Regions from separate parts of the Bacillus sp. TCT6 genome, predicted to be linked through region 2. Evidence: riboswitches for the same ligand, from Rfam matches in the RefSeq annotation. Region 2 holds a riboswitch; each other region holds the start of a gene.
What was found. Region 2 has a riboswitch for lysine ahead of lysA (diaminopimelate decarboxylase). Riboswitches for the same ligand answer to the same signal wherever they lie in the genome.

Region 1 (3,289 bases), 1.6 Mb from region 2:
CTTTTAGAAAAATTAGGATCGTGTTTACAAATAGAATCAGCTATTTTCTCTGCTAATTCTTCATTAAATAAAAATTTTAACGGAACATATTTACCCATTTTTTCACCTCGGTGGTCAAATGAAAACAATTTTTATTTTTTAATCGACAATCCATAAACTAAAGTCTCACTCGGAGTCGTAATACTAAAACCTGTCGTCTTATAATCAAGTTTCACTGTATCACCAGTGTATTCTTTCGTGAATGAATCCATTTGTACGATAAGCTCTACATCTTCATATACAACATCATCTGCGTTATATGTATCCCAAATTAAATCGACATCAACGAAAATACTACAAGAGTTCGTCATTGTTCCTCTAATGCGAACGATCTTTTTATCTTCACGTTCTAATCTACGTATAGCTGCTTTTGCTTCATCAGTAATACGAATGTTCATTGTATCCCAACCTTTATTTATATTTCCTTTATTATTGCAAAAACAGGAGCAATAATAAAGGAAAGAGGTTTGCAACAAAAAACGAGCAAACAAATTTGTTTGCTCGTTTCACTTTATTTTAGTTCACATTTATCAAGTGGAATCACTTTTGTTTTTTTCGTAAATTTATAACCTAACCATAGTACTAAGAAGAGTGGTAAACCGATGTAAGAAACGAGTACACCGTTCCAATCAATTGCTTCACCCATAAATGCGCCGTAGTTTTGTCCTAAAATTACGATGATACAAAGTGTAAATGCGAAGATTGGACCGAATGGGAACCATTTTGCTCTATATGGTAAGTCTTTTAAATCTTTTCCTTGTGCGATATATGCTTTACGGAAACGGTAATGACTAATTGCAATTCCGACCCATGCGATAAAACCAGACATTCCAGATGCGTTTAATAACCAAATGTATACAACACCGTCACCGAATAAAGAAGCAATGAAAGCAATACTACCAACAATTGACGTTACGATTAATGCGTTAACAGGTACACCGCGGCTATCTAATTTACCAAGAAACTTTGGTGCTTTTCCTTGGCGAGCTAAATCCCAAAGCATACGAGTTGATGCATACATACCAGAGTTACCAGCAGATAGTACAGCAGTTAAAATAACAGCGTTCATAACAGAAGCAGCAAAGGCAACGCCCGCTTTTTCAAAAATAAGTGTAAACGGACTTACTGTTACATCACTTGCAGCAAGGCTTTCAGTTGTATAAGGAATTAGTAAACCGATAACGAGAATCGCAAGGATATAGAATAAAAGAATACGCCAAAAGATTGAACGAATTGCTTTTGGGATATTACGTTCTGGATCAGATGTTTCACCAGCAGCTACTCCTAATAATTCAGTTCCTTGGAAGGAGAAACCAGCTGCCATAAATACACCGATAATTGCCATGATACCGCCGTTAAATGGTGCATCTGCAACTGTGAAGTTTTTAAATCCAACAGTTTCGCCGCCCATAATTCCGAAAATCATCATGAAACCAACAATTAAAAAGATAATAATAGTAACTACTTTAATAAGTGCGAACCAATATTCAGATTCACCAAACCCTTTAACAGATAAATAGTTTAAAAGGAAAATAATAGCTAAACATAATCCACTCCAAATAAGAGAAGGAGTATCTGGGAACCAAAATTTCATAATTAATGTTACAGCTGCAAGTTCAGCAGCAATCGTAATTGCCCAGTTATACCAATAGTTCCATCCAAGTGCAAAGCCAAGTGATGGATCAACAAATTTTGTTGCATACGTACTAAAAGATCCAGTAACAGGCATGTAAGCTGCAAGTTCAGCTAAGCTTGTCATTAAAAAATAAACCATAATTCCAATTGCGGCGTATGCAATTAATGCGCCACCAGGTCCAGCTGTATGGATGACACCACCGCTGGCAAGAAATAGTCCGGTACCAATTGTACCACCGAGAGAAATCATCGTAAGGTGACGAGATTTTAATCCGCGTTTTAATTCACCTTGTCCTTGTGTAGTTTGCGTTTTAGAGGTAGATTGATTTGTTGCGCTATTCATGTTCAACACTCCTTTTCTTGTAGGTTAGGAAGGAGCGGGGGAGAAAAATACAAAAAACCGCCAAAGGAATTTGGCGGAACGTTTCACAAATAACCACCCCATCATACCCTTCCGTTAAGATAGCACCCCACGTTTACACGGTAATTTGTAAACGTGACAGTTCTGTTCCTTTCGGAGACAGCCCCAGCTCATATTTCCAGAGAAGAAATATAAACTTCGGCAACCTTTCCTTTCAAACGGAGTTGGTGACATTCTCTGTGTCTCGTCCGTTTTACTCATAAAAGTCGCAACCTCTACCTCATCGGATTGATGAGGATTTGATATATTGCTAAGATTTTTAATATATGGCAATTGTAATGACTTTCTGAATATATTGCAAGATATTTTGTTAGGAAAAGTCAAAAAATATCGGTTATTGTATAGGAAACGCTTGCAAAACTCCACCCGAACCTATTATTATGTAGCAATAAGCAAAGAAAAAATTGTTATACAAATGTTTCGCAAAAAATATTGAAAAACCCTCTAAATAAAAAGAAAATTCAGAAAAATATAATTCGACATTCATGATAAAGTCATATTATTTGTTATAATTAGAGTAACGTTTAAGTAAAAAGGGGAAATCAATATGAAATTAGAAACAGAAAGGCTCTATATAGTGCCGTGTACAGAAGAGAGGATTCAAATTGCTAACGAGCAAGGATACAATAGCGGTCCGCATATTGTAGGGCATGTAAAGAATGTAAAACAAGATGCAGCTATATTACCATGGGGCGCGTGGTATGTTCTTCGGAAAGAAGATGATAGCGTTTTAGGTGATATTGGGTTTAAAGGGAAACCAAACGAGAATCAAACAGTAGAAATTGGCTATGGATTTATTGAGAAATATTGGAATCAGGGCTATGCAACAGAAGCTGTAAGAGAACTAATCGATTGGGCTTTCAAAACAGGAGAGGTAGAAACAATAATTGCAGAGACAATCCTAGATAACTATAGTTCGATTCGTGTTTTAGAAAAGTTACATATGAAGAGAGTAAATGCTACAGAAACGATGATTAATTGGAAAATAGAAAAATAAAAAATACCGCTCGAAGTATATCGGGCGGTATTTTTATCGTTATGGTAGCATTTGTTTTTGATCATTCGGATATCCGGCTGTCGATGCGTTAGAACGCTTGGAATGATTGCGAACAGCAATGAAAATAGAAATAATAACGACAAGACCAACTGCCACGTAAGAAAGTGAAATAATAGTTGGATCCACTTTAAATGTAG
Region 2 (3,289 bases):
TTTTTTCAATCCTAGTTTTCCGATATATTTTAATTATTTTATTTTACAAAAAAGGAATTGCCCATCCGAACAACTCCTTTTCTATTTAGACAAGCTCTTTAATACGTATGCGATCGTTCCCAATAATATTTTCATATGTTTCGCGTTCCACAACTACTTGCGATGTTCCGCCTTTTGCAAAGACCACGGCTGGTCTTCGAATCCGATTGTAATTATTCGCCATCGAATACCCGTAGGCTCCTGTACAGGAAACTGCTAGTAAATCAGCAGAAGCGACTTTTGGTAAATGAATATCCCAAATCAACATATCTCCACTCTCACAGCATTTCCCAGCAATCGAAACGAGTTCCTCATTCTCATCATTCCCTCGATTCGCTAACATTGCTTCATAACGCGCACTATATAAAGCAGGTCTTAAATTATCTGTCATTCCACCATCGACTGATACATATTTCCGAATACCAGGAATATCTTTCACAGATCCAACTGTATAAATTGTTGTCCCAGCATCACCTACAATGCTACGGCCTGGTTCAATCCATATTTCTGGCAATGGATATTCACATACAGTAAATTGTTCTCTCACTGCACTTGTTACAGCTCGCACATATGTCTCAAGAGTTAATGGTGTATCCGACTCTGTGTAGCGTATTCCAAATCCCCCGCCTACATTTAACACTTTTACTACATAGTTTGTTTGCTCTCTCACTTCTTCTAAAAATTGGCGAAGAACTTCAATTGCTCGAACAAAACCAGCTGTTTCAAATATTTGCGATCCGATATGTGAATGAATCCCTAGCACATTATAATTTGATTTTTGTAAAGCAAATCCAATTGCCTGCATCGCTTGACCGTTTGAAACGCCAAATCCAAATTTCGAATCATCTTGGCCTGTTGTAATATATTCATGTGTGTGCGCCTCTACTCCAGGCGTTACACGAATTAATATGTTCACAAATTTTCCATGTTGCATCGCTAAATCGTGTAAAATTTCTAATTCAAAGAAATTATCTACGACAAAACAACCAATATTCGCCTGAAGAGCCATCACTATCTCTTCTTCTGTTTTATTATTTCCATGAAAATGAATACGTGATGCTGGAAATCCTGCTTGGAGCGCAGTATATAATTCTCCCCCAGAAACAACGTCTAATGACATATTCTCTTCACGAGCTACTCGGCACATCTCCATGCACAAGAACGCCTTGCTTGCATATGCTACTTGATAAGAGAAACCACTTTCTTTAAAAGCACGATGAAACGCTCGGCATTTTCCTCGAATAGACTCTTCATCATATACATAAAGTGGTGTTCCGTATTGCTTTGCTAGCTGCGTCGTATCGCACCCTCCAATTTCTAAGTGTCCTTGCCCATTAATTCGGCTTGTGCCGTGTAAATACATTTAAATTCCTCCCTTATTTCCTCTAAAACTCATAACCCCAATCTTCTATTCATTGCAGCACGCTTTTAGATAGACAAAAAACGCGCGGAACAATGTTCACACGCGTTTCTTATTAGGAAAAATATATATTGAAAAAATAAACGAGTTGTTATCTCCTCAAAATAAGAAACCGCATCAACATCTCCAAATAGCTCTCCATAAAATAAATCTTATGACAGTACTACATTTATTCAATGTAGTCCCAATATATGAATAAGATGGTTATTCTTATATTTCGGCAATAGTCCCTTTCAACCTATGATCACAGATTCCATTAAATCTCCCATAGCTTACTCTTTCCTATCGCGGCCTCTACCTTTGAGAGTAGATGAGGTAAGTCTATTTAATTTTCAAACATCTAATTGTTGCTATTAACAATACCAAAGGACCATTTTATTTGTCAAACAATTTTTTATATTGTTTTTTTACAGTTTAATTTTGTATCGTTTGGTAAGCGCTTTACTGAAATCTTTGTCACTTCCCATTCGCCTTCTTCGTTATTAAATGTAATCGTTACCTTCTCAAATGGTGGAGCAATTTTCCCAGCAACACGTTCATACTTTGTCACTTCAATACTTGCTTGAAATAAATATGTACCGCTATACACTTTTTTTAAACTAATAATTTTAGGACATTGATAAGGTTTCAAACTTCCATATTGTTTTTCAATTGCTTTATTTATTTTTGGAAATAAAACAGAATAAAGTGCATCTTCCATAAGAGGTGCATCATATTGAGCTACCGACACACTCGGTGAAGTAAAAAGTATAACACTACTGCATGCTATAAAATATAATAATTTTCGCATTATAACCTCCGTATATCACGCGATTCTTTCTACGTACGATAATTATCATACATAGAAATTCTGTTTTATTGTCTCCCACCAATCTTTTTCTACTCGATTATTATAAAAAAGCCCACAACCCCCTTTTATTTTCGTATAATGATACTCATAGTATAATAATCATAATAACAAAGGACTGTTCGTATATATAAAAGGAGTCGTTAAGCAAACTGACTCACAAGAACTGTCATGCTTTTTAGGAGAGGAGTATATTATGCTACAACATCTGTTTCCAAAACTGCGATTTGCACTCGTTGCAGTCGTTTTACTATGGATTAAAACATATATTGTGTACAAGCTAGCATTTGATATTAAAATTGATAATTTCTTTGAAGAATTCATGCTTTTTATTAATCCACTAGCTGCGTTACTTTTATTTTTCGGCTTAGCTTTACTTGCATCTAAGCACCGAAACCGAATTATAATTGGAATCAGTTTTATACTGTCATTTATTTTATTTGGAAACGCAATGTTTTATGGGTTCTATAACGATTTCGTTACTTTCCCGGTTTTATTCCAAACAAACAATATGGCTGATTTAGGGACAAGTATAAAAGAACTCTTTACGTACAAAACATTACTTTTATTTGCAGATGCAATTATTTTAATGTTTATTTCGCGTAAATTCCCATCATTTGGCGACAAAACACCACTTTCCCGCTCAGAGAAGCGAACTTTCTTTAGCGGTGTAACAGCTTTATTAGCACTACAAATTGTTGTATCAGTTATTTATAAACCACAAATGTTCTCACGCTCATTTGACCGTCAAACTGTTGTGAAAAATTTAGGTTTATACACATATCATCTATTTGATATTACACTCCAATCCAAGTCTTCAGCTGAGCGTGTATTTGCAAGTGGCGATGGATTTTCTGAAATTAAGAACTATACAGACTCAAAAGACAAGCAAGTTGATAAAAACTTATTTGGAGCTGCAAAAGGTAAAAATGTAATTTTAATTTCAATGGAATCTACACAAAGCTTTGTTATTAATAAAAAAA
Region 3 (3,289 bases), 320 kb from region 2:
TTCAATTCGGCTGTGGCCATCTGGAGTGACCATCATAGCAATCTCTACGCACTGAGAGCCGAGTCCAGTTACGCGACCAGCCCATTCACCTTCGACAGTGGCTCGCCCTTCGAGGTTCAAGCCAATCTCCTCGAAGAAAGAGATTGCGTTATCAAGGGATTCTACAACGATGCTGACATTGTCCATTCGTAGTAATTTGTTTTTTGCCATAGTCTTATCTCCTTATGTATAAAAGTTTATTATTTAATCATCCTCATAATTATACTACTAAGTAGTTACAAATTCCTTTCAGTCAAAAACACCTTGTCATAGTATATGAAAAGGTGACAAGGTGTTTTTTTATATGTCATATAGCATCTTGTTAACGAACAGCATTTTATTTAATAGGAAGGAAGTAGATTAATATGATTTTTTTATAAGCGTTACTGAAAATATCAAATTAGCTCATTTGCACTAAAGGCTCAATTTTCGCCATAAATGATTGATGCAACGCCTCAACACCTGTTACTAAATGAAGGCGGTCAATAACGACAGACACTTTAATTTCTGATGTACTTACCATTTTGATATGAATATTTTCTTCTTTTAAAGTAGTGAACATATTTGCAGCGACACCAGGGTTAGATACCATGCCAGATCCTACGATTGATACTTTTGCTAAGTGATTTTCATGTTCTACAGATTCGTAGTGAAGAGTTTCTTGATTTTGTTCCAAAACTTTTAAAGTTTCTCTTAAATCATTCGAGTGAATGGAGAAGGAGAGATGTACAGTTCCTTCATTTGTAATACTTTGAATGATGATATCTACATTAATGTGTGCTGCTGCTAATGTAGAGAAAACTGTTGAAAGCGAGCCTTGTTCTAGTCCTTTAATTGTGACACGTGTAATGTTATCCTCAAATGCAATACCTTTAACGATTGATTGTTGTTCCATGTTACATTCTCCTTTTACAATTGTTCCGTTTTCTTGTTCCATACTTGAGCGAACTTCTAAAACTACGTTATGATTTTTAGCAAACTCAACAGCGCGCGGGTGTAATACGCCAGCACCGAGATTAGCAAGCTCTAACATTTCGTCATAAGAAATTTCATCTAATTTGTAAGCATCTTTTACAACTCGTGGGTCCGTCGTATATACGCCTGTCACATCCGTATAAATATCACATTTTTTTGCTTTAAGTGCAGCGGCTAGTGCGACAGCAGTCGTATCAGAACCACCACGGCCAAGCGTTGTAATTTCATTTTCTACACTTATACCTTGGAAACCAGCTACGATAACAATCGTGCCTTCAGCAAGATAAGATTGAATACGATCTGTATGAATGTCAGTAATCCGTGCACTACTATGTACAGATTCTGTCGTAATACCTGCTTGCCACCCTGTTAATGAAATTGCATGATAGCCTTTTGCTTGCAGTGCCATTGTTAATAATGAAATAGTTACTTGTTCTCCTGTAGATAGAAGCATATCCATTTCACGTTTACTTGGATTTTCTGTGATAGCGTTAGCGAGTGCGACAAGTTCATCTGTGCTTTTTCCCATTGCTGAAACGACAGAGACAATGCTATGACCTCGTTCATATTCTTCAATAATTAAATTTGCTACATGTTGAATGCGTTCGACGCTTCCGACAGAAGTGCCACCAAATTTTTGAACAATTGTTTCCATTACAAATTCCTTCTTTCGTCTATTTTTAAGAATAGATTAGGAAATATATAAATCCCAATACTCCTGTAGTTACCAGAAAGACAAACAAAAAACACCATCTCAAATAAGTGAGGATGGTGCTGTTACAGGAAAAGGGAAACAGAAAACGGAGCTAATAAAAAAACCGCCAAAAAAGGAATATCATAAAAAAATGATATCTCTTTTTTGTAGATAGCTCTTCATACGTACACGTCTGTACATATGACAGTTCTGTTTCTATTCGAAAACAGCCCCAATTGATAAATGCAGAGAAATTTATCAATTTCGGCAATACTTCCTTTCATCTAAGTTCATAGACATCTCTGTGTCTCCATTAGAATACTCATAAGTATCGCAACCTCTATCTCACGTTTTAGGCGAGAGTGTTTGATTTATGAAGTTGTTGGTAACATTTGTTTTATAATAATTTAAATTTTTCGTGGAATCAAGTGTTTTATATATATTTTAAAAATTCTTTCTTTTTTATGAGGAAGTTTGTGAAAAATGTAGCAAAATAAATTCATTGCATGTACATTAAACTTATAGTGCATAGGAGGTGGGGAGAATGAAAAGGAAACAGCCTATTTATGTTGCGACAAAAATGAACACGACGATGGAAAAATTATGGGAATATACGCAAGAACCAGATATACATACAGAGTGGGATGCTCGCTTTACTGAAATTTCGTATTTAGAGAAAAAAGAAGGAGAACCACAGAAGTTTTTGTATAAAACAAAGATTGGATTTGGGCTTGAAATAGTTGGAGAAGGGGAATCAATAGGTGAAATAAGAAAAGAAACTGGTGAAAGAATTTCTTCTTTAAAATTTTGGACGGATAATACATTATCTCTTATTCAAATAGGACGTGGTTATTGGAAGTATACGCCCAATAAAGAATACATCCATTTTGAGACACAATATGATTATGATACAAGATTTGGTCGTATAGGAAATGTAATAGATTCCTATATTTTTCGTCCGTTATTAGGTTGGGCGACTGCTTGGAGTTTTGATGCCTTAAAATTATGGTTAGAAAAGGGGCTTCATCCTAGGTTACTAATTAGAAGAACAATGACGTATTGGCTCGTATGTTCTTTATTTGCTTTTGTATGGATATATCAAGGGATAGTGCCAAAACTACTGTTTACTCATTCAGAAGAAGTAAAGATGCTTTCTTTATTAATCGGTTCAAATGAAAGTAGTGTATGTATACTTAAAATAATTGGGGGGTTAGAAATAATTTTCGGTGTCGTATGGCTGTTGCCACTAACAAAACGAAAATTATTTATACTGCATATTATTGTATTACTAGTTTTAACGTTAGCGGCAGGATTTACGAATATCGCAAGCTTTACAGGACCGTTTAATCCGATTACATTAAATGTTCTTTTAATGGGGTTATCAATTGTCGGTTATATAAATAGTTTCGATTTACCAAGCGCGAAAAATTGCAAGAGGACGAGAAAGGGATAAGTGTATGGCTAATATGTATGAACGATTATTAGGGGATATCTATAAAAATCTTCATCCTGAATTGCAGAAGCGTTATGCGATTACAGAAGAAAATAGTTTTACAGGGGAAGGAAAGATGGATGAAATTT

Region 1: it holds a riboswitch for lysine, as region 2 does, so the genes downstream of both, AC0ONG_RS13790 (amino acid permease) here and lysA (diaminopimelate decarboxylase) in region 2, are expected to answer to the same signal.
Region 3: it holds a riboswitch for lysine, as region 2 does, so the genes downstream of both, AC0ONG_RS07485 (aspartate kinase) here and lysA (diaminopimelate decarboxylase) in region 2, are expected to answer to the same signal.

What each region holds. Positions count from the first base shown of each region.
Region 1 is NZ_JBVYHX010000001.1:2,689,526-2,692,814, reverse strand. Features, by position in the region: partial or broken gene AC0ONG_RS13800 (hypothetical protein) at 1-98, opposite strand, end outside; gene AC0ONG_RS13795 (iron-sulfur cluster biosynthesis family protein) at 132-437, opposite strand; gene AC0ONG_RS13790 (amino acid permease) at 551-2,017, opposite strand; lysine riboswitch at 2,130-2,321, opposite strand; gene AC0ONG_RS13785 (GNAT family N-acetyltransferase) at 2,643-3,092, shown strand; gene AC0ONG_RS13780 (sulfite exporter TauE/SafE family protein) at 3,132-3,289, opposite strand, start outside.
Region 2 is NZ_JBVYHX010000001.1:1,136,964-1,140,252, reverse strand. Features, by position in the region: gene lysA (diaminopimelate decarboxylase) at 86-1,402, opposite strand; lysine riboswitch at 1,583-1,764, opposite strand; gene AC0ONG_RS05785 (DUF3888 domain-containing protein) at 1,854-2,249, opposite strand; gene AC0ONG_RS05780 (LTA synthase family protein) at 2,503-3,289, shown strand, end outside.
Region 3 is NZ_JBVYHX010000001.1:1,459,506-1,462,794, forward strand. Features, by position in the region: gene AC0ONG_RS07480 (VOC family protein) at 1-210, opposite strand, end outside; gene AC0ONG_RS07485 (aspartate kinase) at 440-1,669, opposite strand; lysine riboswitch at 1,873-2,059, opposite strand; gene AC0ONG_RS07490 (DoxX-like family protein) at 2,253-3,161, shown strand; gene AC0ONG_RS07495 (DUF4166 domain-containing protein) at 3,166-3,289, shown strand, end outside.